Regions from separate parts of the Vibrio sp. V39_P1S14PM300 genome, predicted to be linked through region 1. Evidence: predicted binding sites of a transcription regulator. Region 1 holds the regulator's gene; each other region holds the start of a gene.
The links. The regulator CRP, encoded in region 1, controls carbon source genes, mostly activating them, when cyclic AMP is high. The targets are predictions, from matches to a motif close to TGTGANNNNNNTCACA.
Positions count from the first base shown of each region.

Region 2: cytR (DNA-binding transcriptional regulator CytR) is a predicted target of CRP. The motif match lies at 2,039-2,054, and genes of this name have one in related genera.
Region 3: CAG65_RS09820 (CTP synthase) is a predicted target of CRP. The motif match lies at 1,968-1,983, and genes of this name have one in related genera.
Region 4: CAG65_RS17540 (glycogen/starch/alpha-glucan phosphorylase) is a predicted target of CRP. The motif match lies at 1,884-1,899, and genes of this name have one in related genera.

Region 1 covers NZ_WXWP01000003.1:45,602-48,930, reverse strand. Annotated here, with positions in the region: gene astD (succinylglutamate-semialdehyde dehydrogenase) at 1-102, shown strand, start outside; gene CAG65_RS00425 (DUF1338 domain-containing protein) at 266-1,063, shown strand; gene crp (cAMP-activated global transcriptional regulator CRP) at 1,137-1,769, opposite strand; gene CAG65_RS00415 (phosphoribulokinase) at 2,010-2,879, opposite strand; gene CAG65_RS00410 (YheU family protein) at 2,948-3,160, opposite strand; gene CAG65_RS00405 (hydrolase) at 3,192-3,329, opposite strand, start outside.
Region 2 covers NZ_WXWP01000179.1:24,242-27,570, reverse strand. Annotated here, with positions in the region: gene CAG65_RS09065 (SPOR domain-containing protein) at 114-674, opposite strand; gene cytR (DNA-binding transcriptional regulator CytR) at 796-1,803, opposite strand; gene priA (primosomal protein N') at 2,146-3,329, opposite strand, start outside.
Region 3 covers NZ_WXWP01000192.1:29,284-32,612, forward strand. Annotated here, with positions in the region: gene eno (phosphopyruvate hydratase) at 1-167, opposite strand, end outside; gene CAG65_RS09820 (CTP synthase) at 246-1,883, opposite strand; gene mazG (nucleoside triphosphate pyrophosphohydrolase) at 2,058-2,852, opposite strand; gene relA (GTP diphosphokinase) at 2,959-3,329, opposite strand, start outside.
Region 4 covers NZ_WXWP01000337.1:4,033-7,361, forward strand. Annotated here, with positions in the region: gene malT (HTH-type transcriptional regulator MalT) at 1-1,541, opposite strand, end outside; gene CAG65_RS17540 (glycogen/starch/alpha-glucan phosphorylase) at 2,080-3,329, shown strand, end outside.

The DNA.
Region 1 (3,329 bases):
AGCGCTTACTACGCCGCCGATTACTGCGCATACCCAATGGCATCAATGGAAGGTGGGGAAACGATCCTGCCGGCCACTCTGAGCCCGGGTTTAGAACTATAACGACAGTATTACACTCAGTTTCGTCACAGGTTGAAGGCTATCTGCGCGGCATTCTGGACATGCGGTCAGGTAGCCTCCTTTCTATCTTGCCGGGCGATTAAATGGGCCGGTGAAGAGAGAGCACAATTCGATAACACGTTAACAACCCCGACAAGGAGGCGTTATGACGCCAGCTGTTTTATTTCAATCGCTGTGGAATGACTACATTCACCGCCTGTGTCCGTCCGCGGACAAAGTTCATCAACTGCTGCAGGAAGACGAGCCGTTGATCAATGATCACATAGCTCTGCGCACCTTTAATGTCGCACCACTTGGTATCGACACCCTGGCCAAACCGTTTCTGGCGCTGGGTTACACCCCGTGTGGCGACTATGTGTTTGAGAGCAAGAAGCTGGTGGCCAAGCACTATGAACACCCGGATCCGCTGCAGCCAAAAGTGTTCATCAGCGAGCTGAAAGTGGAAGAGTGCTCGCCGGCGCTACAGGCCATCGTCGCCAATCTGGTTGCGCAGGTCGATGCTGCGGCGCTGGAAGGGGAAGCGTTTTTGTACGGTGGTCGCTTGTGGCAACTGAGTTATGCGGATTACCAAACGCTGGCGAAAGAGAGCGAGTATGCCTCCTGGCTGGCTGCGCATGGCTACGGTGCGAATCACTTTACCGTCAGTGTGAATCAGCTCAAGGCGTTCGATGAAGTGCAGCAGGTCAATGATCACCTGCGACAGGCAGGCTTTACCATCAATACCTCAGGTGGCGAAGTGAAAGGCTCACCGGATGTACTGCTGGAACAATCTTCGACCATGGCAGATAAAGTCGTGGTTCAGTTTAGTGAAGGCAGTGAGATCATCCCGGGTGGCTTTTATGAATTTGCTAAGCGTTACCCGATGGCGGATGGTCAGTTGTATCCGGGTTTTGTGGCGGCTTCGGCGGATAAGATTTTCGAGAGCACCGACAGTCAGTCGTAACACGTTCGGCATGATAACAAAAAGCCACCTGACGGTGGCTTTTTCAATTTGAACGTTGTTTTCTGGCGGGAAATTAACGCGTGCCGTATACCACGATGGTTTTACCGTGGGCAGAAATCAGATTCTGCTCTTCCAGCATTTTCAGGATACGACCAACTGTTTCACGTGAACAGCCGACAATCTGACCGATCTCCTGGCGAGTGATCTTGATTTGCATGCCGTCTGGGTGGGTCATCGCATCTGGTTGTTTGGCTAGGTTCAGCAGAGTCTGAGCAATACGACCGGTAACGTCTAGGAACGCCAGGTCGCCCACTTTCTGGCTGGTGACTTGCAGACGACGAGCCATCTGGGCTGACAGGCGCATCAGGATATCCGGATTGACCTGAATCAGCTGACGGAATTTCTTGAATGAAATTTCCGCGACTTCACAAGGAGATTTCGCGCGAACCCAAGCTGTGCGCTCCTGGTCTTCTTCGAACAAACCAAGTTCACCGATAAAGTCACCTTGGTTCAGGTAAGACAGGATCATCTCCTTACCTTCTTCGTCTTTAATAAGTACAGCAACAGACCCTTTGACGATGTAGTACAAAGTCTCTGCTTTCTCGCCCGCGTGGATCAGCGTGCTTTTTGAAGGGTACTTATGAATATGACAATGTGAAAGAAACCACTCTAGTGTTGGGTCGGTTTGAGGTTTACCTAGAACCATAATATCTCACTTCCTCTGCAGGGTACGCTTGCCGCTATCCATATTTTAGCCAAGCCTGAATTTGACTTACTAGAATAAGAGCACTTTACCAATGCTGCAAGCTATCTTGTGTTTCGGTTAAGAATAGTATCCTTTTTCGAAAACGATTTCTTGATTTTAATCGTGTCCGGGTTGTGATTATTTACGCAAAAATGTGCACATGATCACGGTATGAAAAGTAATCTTGCGCGCCGTGCATTTCTAACCAATTTTTCCGGTTTCAATCAGCTGTTGCAGGATAGGCCGGACAATCAGTTCCATAGCAAAACTCATTTTTCCTCCCGGAACCACAATGGTGTTGTGGCGCGACATGAACGAGCCGTCAATCATGGCCAGCAGGTAGGGAAAGTCGACATTCTTGATGCCGCGCAGGCGGATCACCACAAAACTCTCATCCAGGCTCGGGATGCCTTTGGCATTGAGCGGGTTGGAGGTGTCGACGGTGGGGACGCGCTGGAAGTTGATGTGCGTTCGTGAAAATTGCGGCGTAATGTAATTGAGGTAGTCGTCCATTGAGCGCACGATGGAATCCATCACCGCCTCGCGCGAGTGACCACGGTCGCGGGTGTCGCGCACGAATTTCTGAATCCATTCGAGGTTGACGATTGGCACCATGCCGATCAGCAGATCCACATGTTGCGCGACGTTGGTGTCGCCGTCGACCACGCCGCCGTGCAGCCCCTCATAAAACAGCACATCGGAGTTTTCCGGCAGTTCCTGCCACGGGGTAAAGGTGCCGGGCATCTGGTTGTAGGGCACGGCTTCATCAAATGTGTGCAAGTAGCGGCGCACTTTACCGACGCCCTCATCGCCGTATTTATGGAAAAACTCTTCCAGTGCCGGGAAATCGTTGGCCTGAGGGCCGAAATAGCTGATGTGACGTCCTTGTTCACGCGCTTTACGGATTTCCACATCCATTTCCGGACGGGTAAAGCGGTGGAAACTGTCGCCCTCCACCCAGGCCGGGCGGATGTTCATCATGTTGAACATCTTGCGGAAAGCTTCCGAAGTGGTGGTCGTTCCGGCACCGGAGGAACCGGTCACCGCAATGATCGGGTGTTTTGCTGACATGACATTCCCTGTCTGTTTTGATTATGAAACCACTATATCATGGAAACGTGACAATTGTGGTGTGGCAGTTAAAGATGGCGGCGCAGCTGGATGTCCACCGTTTCGTGCAGTTCAGAGAAGACGATCACTGCTTCTCCGGACTCAAGCTGCGCTTTGACCTGGTCGACTTTGTGTTGCAGGGACGTTTCCACTTCACCGTAATCGGTGCCTTCGCGCAGTACGAATTCGCGGATCAGGTTGTCGAGTGTGTGCGCGTCAATCTGTTGCCATGGAACTATCATAAATACCTCTCTCTTTTATGATGCCGGCCTATTATGCCGTATCGCGGACACTTTCATAGTAGGCCGGTAAGGCTTCTTCCAACCAGAAATGAGGTTTCAGTGCGCTACCGCTGAGAAAGCCGACATGGCCGCCATGGTCAAACAGCCGGTAGTCAATGTTATCCGGCAG
Region 2 (3,329 bases), on a different contig from region 1:
CACTGGGAGTTACGTTTTATATGAGGTTAAGCATAGAGGAAATCAAGGGGCGAGGTTGGCCTGGTGCCGAAAACGTCTGTCCCCGGACAAGGCCGGGGACAGAGGGAAGAGATTCAGTATTCGCTTTCGCGGAATATCATGCACGGCTCAATTTTCGCACGCTGCAACTTGTGCTGATCGCGCACCGCTTCGCGTTTGGTGGTGTAAGGTCCGAGCACCACACGGTACCAGCTACTGTTCGGTCGTTTGACCACTTTACTGTTGAGCCCCTGAAAAGCAATGTTGACCTTACGCTCTTCCGCCTGACCTTGCTGCTTGTACGCGCCGCATTGCATCACATAAGGAATTTTGGACACCTGCAGCTCTTTGGCTTCAACTTCAATTTCACGTTTCGGCAGAGAATCGACATAGTCCCAGCGCTCTTCCGGTGGTGGGGGCAGGACTTTTTCCGACGACTTCGGTTTGCTCACCGTTGTGGCGGTTTGCGTAACCGTTGGTTCCGGCGGCTCCGGATCGTTGCTCAAAGTGTACAGCCCATAGCCGAAACCACTTACCAGCACGATAGCCAGTAAGCCGCTGCGCCATGGTTTACCACGGGAAGGTTGTTTTTTGCGGGCCGGAGCTTTTTTGTTGTTGGTGCCACGGCCACGTTTTACATAATCTCTATTTGCCACTGTTATACATCAAGGTTAACAAATCTGCCCACATGGTAATTCAGATTGTCGGCAGATAACAGAGTGGAATGACATCCGGTAAAACCACAGCGAATATCACAGGATTTTACCGGAGAATCATTCAGCGCAACATGGGCGGTGCGACGCTGTCGCGGATCACAAGGCTAGTCTCCAGTAAGCGAGAGCCGGCGTGCACATCATGGCCACGTAACAGCTCCAGCATCATCAGCATCGCCTGTCGGCCGATCTCATACCTTGGCTGAGAAATGGTTGTCAGCGGCGGATCGCAATACTGGGCAAAGGTGATGTCATCAAAACCCACCACCGACAGCTCCTGAGGCACTCGAGTCCCCAGTTTCTTGGCTTCCTGAATAGCACCGATCGCCATGGTGTCGTTGTGACAGAAAATCGCGGTCGGTGGCTCCGGCAAAGCCAGCAAAGTGCGCACCGCTTTGGCGCCAGCTTCAAACGAGAAATCCCCACTGATGGTGTAACTCGGATTCATCGCAATGCCAGCACGACGCAGGGCTTGTTGGTAGCCCTGATGACGGAACTGGCACAAAAACGCATGTTCCGGCCCGGAGATTTGCGCAATGCGCTTGTGTCCCATCTGAGTCAGATAGTTCACGGCTTCAAACGCCGAAGTCAGGTTATCGATGTGCACTGTGGGCAGTTCCAGCTCAGGCGCAAACTCACACGCCATCACCATCGGCGGCAGGTTCTTCTGCTCGGGCTTACTGACGTCAAACGGCAGATCGGTCCCCAGCAGCAGCATGCCGTCCGCTTGTTTGGTGAACACCAGATTCACAAACGAGGACTCACGTTTTTTCTGTTGCCCGCTGTCTCCGAGCAGGACCAGGTATCCGTGCTCCATTGCAGCATCTTCGATACCGCGGATAATTTCGGTGTAATACGGATCGCAAATATCAGGCACAATCGCGACGATGGTTTTGGATTCGTTTCGACGAAGATTTCGCGCCAAAGAGTTAGGTGAATAGCCAGCTTCCAGTACCGCTTCTTCAACCCGCTTCCTTGTGGATGAAGACACTTTTTCCGGATTCATCAGCGCCCTTGAAACGGTTGCTGTCGACACTCCTGCGAGCTGGGCAACATCCTTCATTGTCGCCATAAAAATTAACCCTCTTCAATTCCTTTGCGTGCGGACTGACCACACCTACGTTGTTAATGTAACTGAGCGGCAGGTTTGTACCTGCTCGGTGACTGTGTGCTGCAATCGGTTTTTCGCATACGGAAGTCACGCGTTATAATTTTTGACCTGCGTAACGTTTCCACATGAACACACCCTAGTTTATTCATTTCTGCTCATAAAGTTACGGGCAGATTAACAATTATTTCATCACGTTCGTGACCTCAATCACAAACCGATAACAAGAAACGCACGCCGTGACGCTATAAAGCAAACGTTTACCTCATTTCGGTCGCTTTGACGATTTCCAGCGCCGCAGTGACATCAGCTTAAATCTTGTGGATCAATATCCAGTGACCAGCGCACTTTCTTCGCGGCCGGGAGCAGCTCAATCGCTGGCCGGGCGCTGGCGAGCAATTTCTGCATCTGGGAGCGGGTTTGAGTTTGCAATAACAGTTGCCAACGTGACTTACCCGCACGGCGGGCCAGCGGCGCTGGCGTCGGCCCCAGCACCAGACACAAGTCATCAAACAGAGGATGGGCCTCCAGGGTATGACGTACCTGTCGTAAAAAGTCCTCAACCAGTTCAGCCTGGTTGGCTTCAGCACGCAGCAGCGTCAGGAAAGTATAAGGCGGCAGTTGCGCGGTTTTGCGCTCTTGTAACGCTGTCTGAGCAAAATCCGCGTAGCTTTTATGCACCAGCGCCTGCAACAGGCTGTGCTCCGGATGGTGAGTCTGCAGCACCACCTCACCGGGTTTACTCGCCCGCCCCGCCCGCCCGGCGACCTGAATAAACAGCTGCGCCAGACGTTCGGAAGCACGGAAGTCACTGCTGTACAGCGAACCGTCCACATCCAGCAAACCGACTAAGGTCACGTCCGGAAAGTGATGTCCCTTGGCCAGCATCTGCGTCCCGATCAAGATCTGATACTCCCCTTTGCGGATCGCCTCCAGCGCACTCTCCAGGCTGCCTTTTCGCCGGGTACTGTCACGGTCAATCCGGATCGCCCGGTACTCCGGAAACAGTTCCGCCAGTTTGGCCTCCAATTGCTCGGTGCCAACTCCGACGGTCACCAGATGTGTGGAACCGCAGCCCTGGCACTGATGGATCACTGGTCGTTGTGAACCACAATGGTGGCAACGGATTTCACTGCTGTACTGGTGGAAGGTGTAATAGGCGTCACAGCGTTGGCATTCCGCAATCCAGCCACATTCATGACACATTAGCGCAGGCGAAAAGCCGCGCCGGTTAAGAAACAGCATCACCTGATTCCCTGCGCTTAAATGACGGCGCATCTCTGCCATCAGCGGTGCCGAGAGGCCACTGTCCAGATACAACCCCTTGACGTCCAATACCTTGTTCGTGGTCGCGGTTGCCACGCCGGCACGCTGGGTCAGTGTCAGGTGGTGGTATTTGCCGCTCAGCGCATTGTGCAGCGTTTCCAGTGCCGGAGTCGCAGAGCCTAAAATGATCGGGATCTGCTCTTTGGCCGCTCGCATCACCGCCA
Region 3 (3,329 bases), on a different contig from region 1:
TTGTCGCCGTCACGTAGCTCAAGAGCTTCGCGAGAACCGGTAGATGCGCCAGATGGAGCAGCTGCCATACCTACGAAACCGCCTTCTAGGTGTACTTCAGCTTCAACAGTTGGGTTACCGCGTGAGTCGATGATTTCACGACCTAGAACTTTAACGATCTTAGACATTAATGTTTCCTCTCGTTTCAAATATAAATGTCAAATTTAAAGGGCAGCAGCACAGCTGACGCTACTGCCCGTATCCCTTTACTTCTCTTCGCTGCGCGAGTATTCACCAGCAGCTTTAACGAAACCAGCAAACAGAGGGTGACCGTCACGAGGCGTCGACGTGAACTCTGGGTGGAACTGAGCCGCTACAAACCATGGGTGAGCCGGGTTCTCAATCATTTCAACCAGTTTCTTATCCGCAGACAGACCAGACACTTTCAGGCCCGCTTTTTCAATCTGAGGACGCAAGTTATTGTTCACTTCGTAACGGTGACGGTGACGCTCATGAATGGTGTCGCTACCGTACAGTTCACGGGCTTTCGTGCCCTTCTCCAGGTGACATAGCTGTGCGCCCAGACGCATCGTGCCACCCAGATCCGACTTCTCAGTACGCTCTTCGACGTTACCTTCGTTGTCGACCCACTCTGTGATCAAGCCTACCACAGGGTATTTGGTGCCTTTGTTAAATTCTGTTGAATGCGCACCTTCCATGCCCGCGACATTACGTGCGTACTCGATCAGTGCCACTTGCATCCCCAGACAAATGCCCAGATACGGAATTTTGTTTTCACGCGCATACTGCGCTGAGCGAATCTTACCTTCAATACCGCGATCGCCGAAGCCACCTGGTACCAGGATCGCGTCAAGACCTTCCAGCACTTCTACGCCGCGAGTCTCAACATCCTGTGAATCTACATACTTAATATTAACGCTCAGGCGATTTTTCAAGCCTGCGTGTTTCAGTGCTTCGTTAACGGACTTGTAAGCGTCTGGCAGTTCGATGTACTTACCTACCATACCGATGGTCACTTCACCGGTCGGATTCGCTTCTTCGTAAATCACCTGTTCCCATTCGGCCAGATCCGCTTCTGGGGCATCAATGCCAAAACGGGCACATACCAGATCATCCAGGCCCTGAGCTCTGATCAGTTGCGGAATCTTGTAGATCGAGTCTACGTCTTTCATGGAGATAACCGCTTTCTCTGGCACGTTACAGAACAGCGCAATCTTCTTACGCTCGTTCGCCGGGATCATGCGATCGCTGCGGCATACCAGGATATCAGGCTGAATACCGATCGACAGCAGCTCTTTCACTGAGTGCTGTGTTGGCTTGGTTTTGACTTCACCCGCAGCCGCCAGATAAGGAACCAGCGTCAGGTGCATGAACATAGCACGCTCGCGGCCCAGCTCAACCGCCAACTGACGGATCGCTTCCATAAATGGCAAGGATTCGATATCGCCCACCGTGCCGCCGATCTCAACGATCGCGACATCGTGGCCTTCCGCACCAGCAACCACACGGTCTTTGATGGAATTAGTGATGTGAGGAATCACCTGAATGGTGGCGCCCAGATAATCACCGCGACGTTCTTTACGCAGAACGTCAGCGTAAACACGACCGGCCGTGAAGTTGTTGCGCTTGGTCATCTTAGTACGGATGAAACGCTCGTAGTGACCAAGGTCTAGGTCTGTTTCAGCGCCGTCTTCTGTCACGAATACTTCACCGTGCTGAGTCGGGCTCATGGTGCCCGGGTCAACGTTGATGTAAGGGTCTAGCTTCATGATAGTCACTTTAAGACCACGAGCTTCTAGAATCGCTGCAAGAGAGGCCGCTGCAATACCTTTACCTAGAGAGGATACAACCCCGCCAGTAACAAAAATGTAATTTGTCGTCATGTTTAACCTGAAATTGGTTGAATGAGGGAAATGGATTTCTTCTGGACGGGACGTAAATATACCAGAAGCTCCTTACCGCCACAACGTGAAATCTATCACACTAGAATTTTTTATTTTTTGCTTCAAATCAAACCTGTGGCGGCCCGACTTGACTGGGTGCAAACAACCGGTCGCCTATTCCTCCGAGCGTTTGACCTGATCCCACAGCGCATCGAGTTGCGCCAATGAGCATTCCTGCAAGGTTTTCTCCTGCTCGCGCACTTTGGCTTCCACGCCTTTGAAACGACGTACAAACTTGGTGTTGGCTTTGCCCAGCGCCACTTCCGGATTTACCCCCAAATGGCGGGACAGGTTCACCGTGGCAAACAGCAAATCCCCCAGTTCCAGTTCCACACTGGCCGGGTCCGGTGTCACCTGAAGCGCTTCTTCCATCACTTCTTCAATCTCTTCATGTACTTTGTCGACCACGGGCCCCAGCGAGTCCCAGTCAAAGCCATAGCGGGCGCACTTCTTCTGAATTTTGGTTGCCCGGGACAGCGCGGGCAAAGAGTTTGGTATTGAGTCTAGGATACTTTGCTCCGTTTTGCCCGCACGGGCTTTTTCTCTGGCTTTTTCTGCTTCCCAGTTGGCGTGAATGTCGTCTTCGTCCGCCAACGCCATGGCGGTGAACACGTGCGGGTGACGACGAGTCAGCTTTTCATTCACGCCCTCAACCACATCGGAAAAATCAAACAGCCCCTGCTCTTTGGCCAGTTGACTGTAAAAAATCACCTGAAACAGCAGATCGCCCAGTTCTTCCTGCAGATTCGGCCAGTCACGCTGATGAATCGCGTCCACCACTTCATACGTCTCTTCAATGGTGTGCGGCACAATGGTGTCAAATGACTGTTTCAGATCCCACGGACAGCCGCCGTCCGGATCGCGCAGTTTGGTCATGATCGCTTCAAGTTGTTCAATAGGATGACTCATGTTCTTCTCTTCCTGTAACCAAAAGGCGAGCCGTCTGCACCGCTCGCCCTGGTCATTTTGTTGCTTTGCGTAGCCACCGGCTGGGTAGCCTCGTTATCAGCGGCGCTTAGCCAAGACGTTTCACCGACATGACGTCCCGGATCTGTTCGACCCGTTTGACGATGCGGTTGAGCACCTCAAGGTTGTTCACTTCCAGATCAAAATCCATGATCGATAACTGACTGCGATAATCAATGCGACTCTTCATGCTGGTCACTTTGATTTTTTCGTTGGCAAACAAGGTGGTGATGTCTTTCACTAACCCACCGCGTTCCATCGCTTCGACACGCACCGTCAGAATATACGAGCCGACAAAACCACTGCCCCAGACGGTATCAATGATGCGTTCCGGTGCATGATGACGCAGCTCATCCAACTGCTCACAATCACTGCGGTGAACGGAGATACCCCGTCCTTGCGTGATGTAACCGCAGATGT
Region 4 (3,329 bases), on a different contig from region 1:
ATCATTGGCAGGGCGCGGCTGAGCTGCCCGAGCACGTGATTCACCTCGCCAACCACAGAGGTGGCGACAATGCGGCTGCGGTAGATGGTATTGTCCAGCTGACTGAGCGCCAGTTCAGCCAGCTCAAGTGCGTTTTCCGGTTCGTTCTGGTTGATGGCAACCTGAGCCCGCAACGCGTTGAACTCCCCTTGCTCTTTGGTACTGAGTACCACGTTAAACGCGCGCATCTGTTCATCGGCTTTGCGCAACAGATCACCGACATCATTGTAGCGGTGCTGACTTTGTGCCAGCCAGGCCTGCAACATACACAGTTTCGGTTCACTGTAGAGCTGCTCCGGGGTCAGGGACTCTATCGCCGCTTCCAGCGTTCGCAGTTCACCACCATTGAACATCTGCCAACCGTACTGGGTGACAATATCGGCCACCAGCTGTGAGTTGTCGGCTTTCTGAGCGTGACGCAACGCTTGATGGGGCGCATTTTGTGCCAACCAGGCGCTGGCAGCGGCTTTATGCAGCTCCAGCTCTTTTTGTGGCATGCGCGCCATGCGTTCGTGAGCGAGAAATTCGCCAAACAGATTGTGGAAGCGGTACCAGTTCTGTTCACCTTCCAGCGGATGAATGAAGAGACCGAAACGGTTGAGCGATTCAATCATACTCAGGGCGTCATCGCGTCCGGTCAGGGCACAGACCAGCGCATCGTTAAAGTTGTCCAGTACCGAACACTGCATCAGAAACTGACGGGTTTCCAGATCCAGCAGATCAAACACCTCTTCGACCAAGTAGTCCCACAGATGCGCATTATTGAACTGGGAAACGGATTCCATCGACTGGATCAAGGTTCGCTTTTGATGCTGCGCTTGTAATGCGATCAACTGCAACGCAGACGGCCAGCCCTCCACATAAGAGCGCAGATTGTCGGCGGTGGTATCGTCAATCCCATCACTGACCCGTTGATTGAAAAAGCGGGTGGTTTCTTCGGTGTCAAATGCCAGCAATTCATGACCGATCTCGATCATCAGATCGCGGACACGCAAATTGGCGGTGCCTAAGGGAGGCGCCGCTCGACTGGTGACCACCAGCGTCAGATTATCCGGCATGTGCTTGAGGAAAAAGCGCATGGCTTCATGGATATCGTCGTCGGCAATCAGATGATAATCATCCAGTACCAGATAGCACTCCTGATGAAAGTCCGACATTTCACTGAACACTTCGCCAAACAGAGAGTGCGGCGAAGAGAACTGGCGTTTCTCCGCCAGTTTCTGCGCATTCGGGCAGGAAAAGTGGGTGGCTTTGTTCAGTGCCTGCAGCATGTAATTCATAAAGCGGAACGGGTCGTTGTCGCTTTCGTCGATGCTGTACCAGCCGACATTCGGTTTGTCCGACAGCCACTGGGCTGCCATGGTGGTCTTACCGTACCCCGCTGGGGAGCGGAATAGCACCAGTTTATAGCAGGGTGCCTGCTGTAGCAGCTCGAGAACCCGCGGGCGAACAATGGCGTTATGCAGGCGTCCCGGCCGGGTCAGTTTAGAAGGAATCCACATGGTTGAATTTCAGCCCCTAATTAAATCAGTCCTCAAGGTCAGTAGAACTATCTACTGACCGAATTATTAAGATGGTACTGGAAGTCGCTGGTGACGGTTATTGATCGAGGACGAGATTTTTGCTCGTTTCACAAAATTGGTGCTTCTACGCCCTGTAAATGTGAGTTTGATCAAGTTTGTTTGGCTTTGAATCGTCCCTTTGCGCCATTGGTTACACCGGTTTGGTGGTTGGCGATGCGAAATGACGCCTTAATATGTGATCTGTGTAGTATTCTGCTCATTTGTGTATTTTTCCTTCAACCTGCGCGTCACACTCTGAATGTATGCTCAATGCGTTGGTGTTGTGATCTGACTCACTGCTGCGTTTGTCCGATGGCGGCAGTTATGAGAGTTGGATCACTGAGTTGTGTTGTATCCGCCCTCTACGCCCTGAGCCCTCATCCTCCTCCTGCCAAAGTTTAGGAGGATGTTTCGATTGCACTGTCGATGCACGATACGTCTCAGATGGATTAAAACTAAAAGTAAGTGAGATTTCGTCATGAAACCTGCGCAACAGAAACACTTTGATAAAGCTTCTTTCCAAGCGAGTGTGAAAAAGCACCTTTCTGCGACCTACGCAACCACCGTTGAGCATGCGAGCAGCCGGGCCTGGTATCTGGCTATGGGCCGTGCCTTAGCGGAAATGACCACCTTCGACATGCTGCAAACCGAACAAGACGACAAGATCCGTCATGCTAAGAGCGTGAACTACCTGTCGCTTGAGTTTCTGATCGGCCGTCTGACCGGCAATAACTTGATCAGCCTCGGATTGTACCAACAGATCACCGATGCTATGGCAGAGCTGGGGCAGAGCCTGACCGATCTGCTGGAGGAGGAACGTGATCCGTCACTCGGTAACGGTGGTCTGGGTCGTCTGGCGGCGTGTTTCATGGACTCGCTGGCAGCTCAGGAATTTCCGACCGTCGGTTACGGCCTTCACTATGAATACGGCCTGTTTAAGCAGTCGTTTAAACAGGGTCATCAACAAGAAGCACCGGATGCCTGGTGCGGGGTTGAGGGTTACCCGTGGGAAGTGGCGCGTCCGGATTTGGCGCAGGAAATCGGGTTCTACGGTCACGTGGATGTTTACCAGGAGAATGGCAAAGAGAAACGTCGTTGGGTACCGGGGATGTCTGTAAAAGCCATGCCGTGGGATCTGCCGATTGTCGGTTATGAAAGTGACACGGTGTACCCGCTGCGTTTGTGGGAATGTCAGGCGATCGCTCCTTTTTCGCTGGAGAGCTTTAACAATGGTAACTATTTTGAAGCGCAGCACGCCTTGATTGACGCGGGTAACATCACCAAAGTGTTGTACCCGAATGACAACCATGAAAAAGGCAAGACACTGCGTCTGATGCAGCAGTACTTCCACAGTGCTGCGTCGGTGCGTGATATCCTGCGTCGTCATGAAGAAGCAGGCCATACCCTGGCTTCGCTGCCGAAGTTTGAAACCATCCAACTGAACGATACACATCCGACGATTGCGATCCCAGAGCTGATGCGCATTCTGCTGGATGACAAATCACTGTCATGGGAAGACGCGTGGGCGATCTGTTCTAAAACGTTTGCCTACACTAACCACACTTTGCTGCCAGAAGCACTGGAAACCTGGGACGAGTCTCTGATCCAGCGTCTGTTGCCGCGTCACATGGAAATCATTTACGAAATTAACCACCGCTTCTTGCAGGAAGTTCGGGCGAAATGGCCGGGCGATGTAGCCAAACAGCAAAAACTGTCGATCATTCAAGA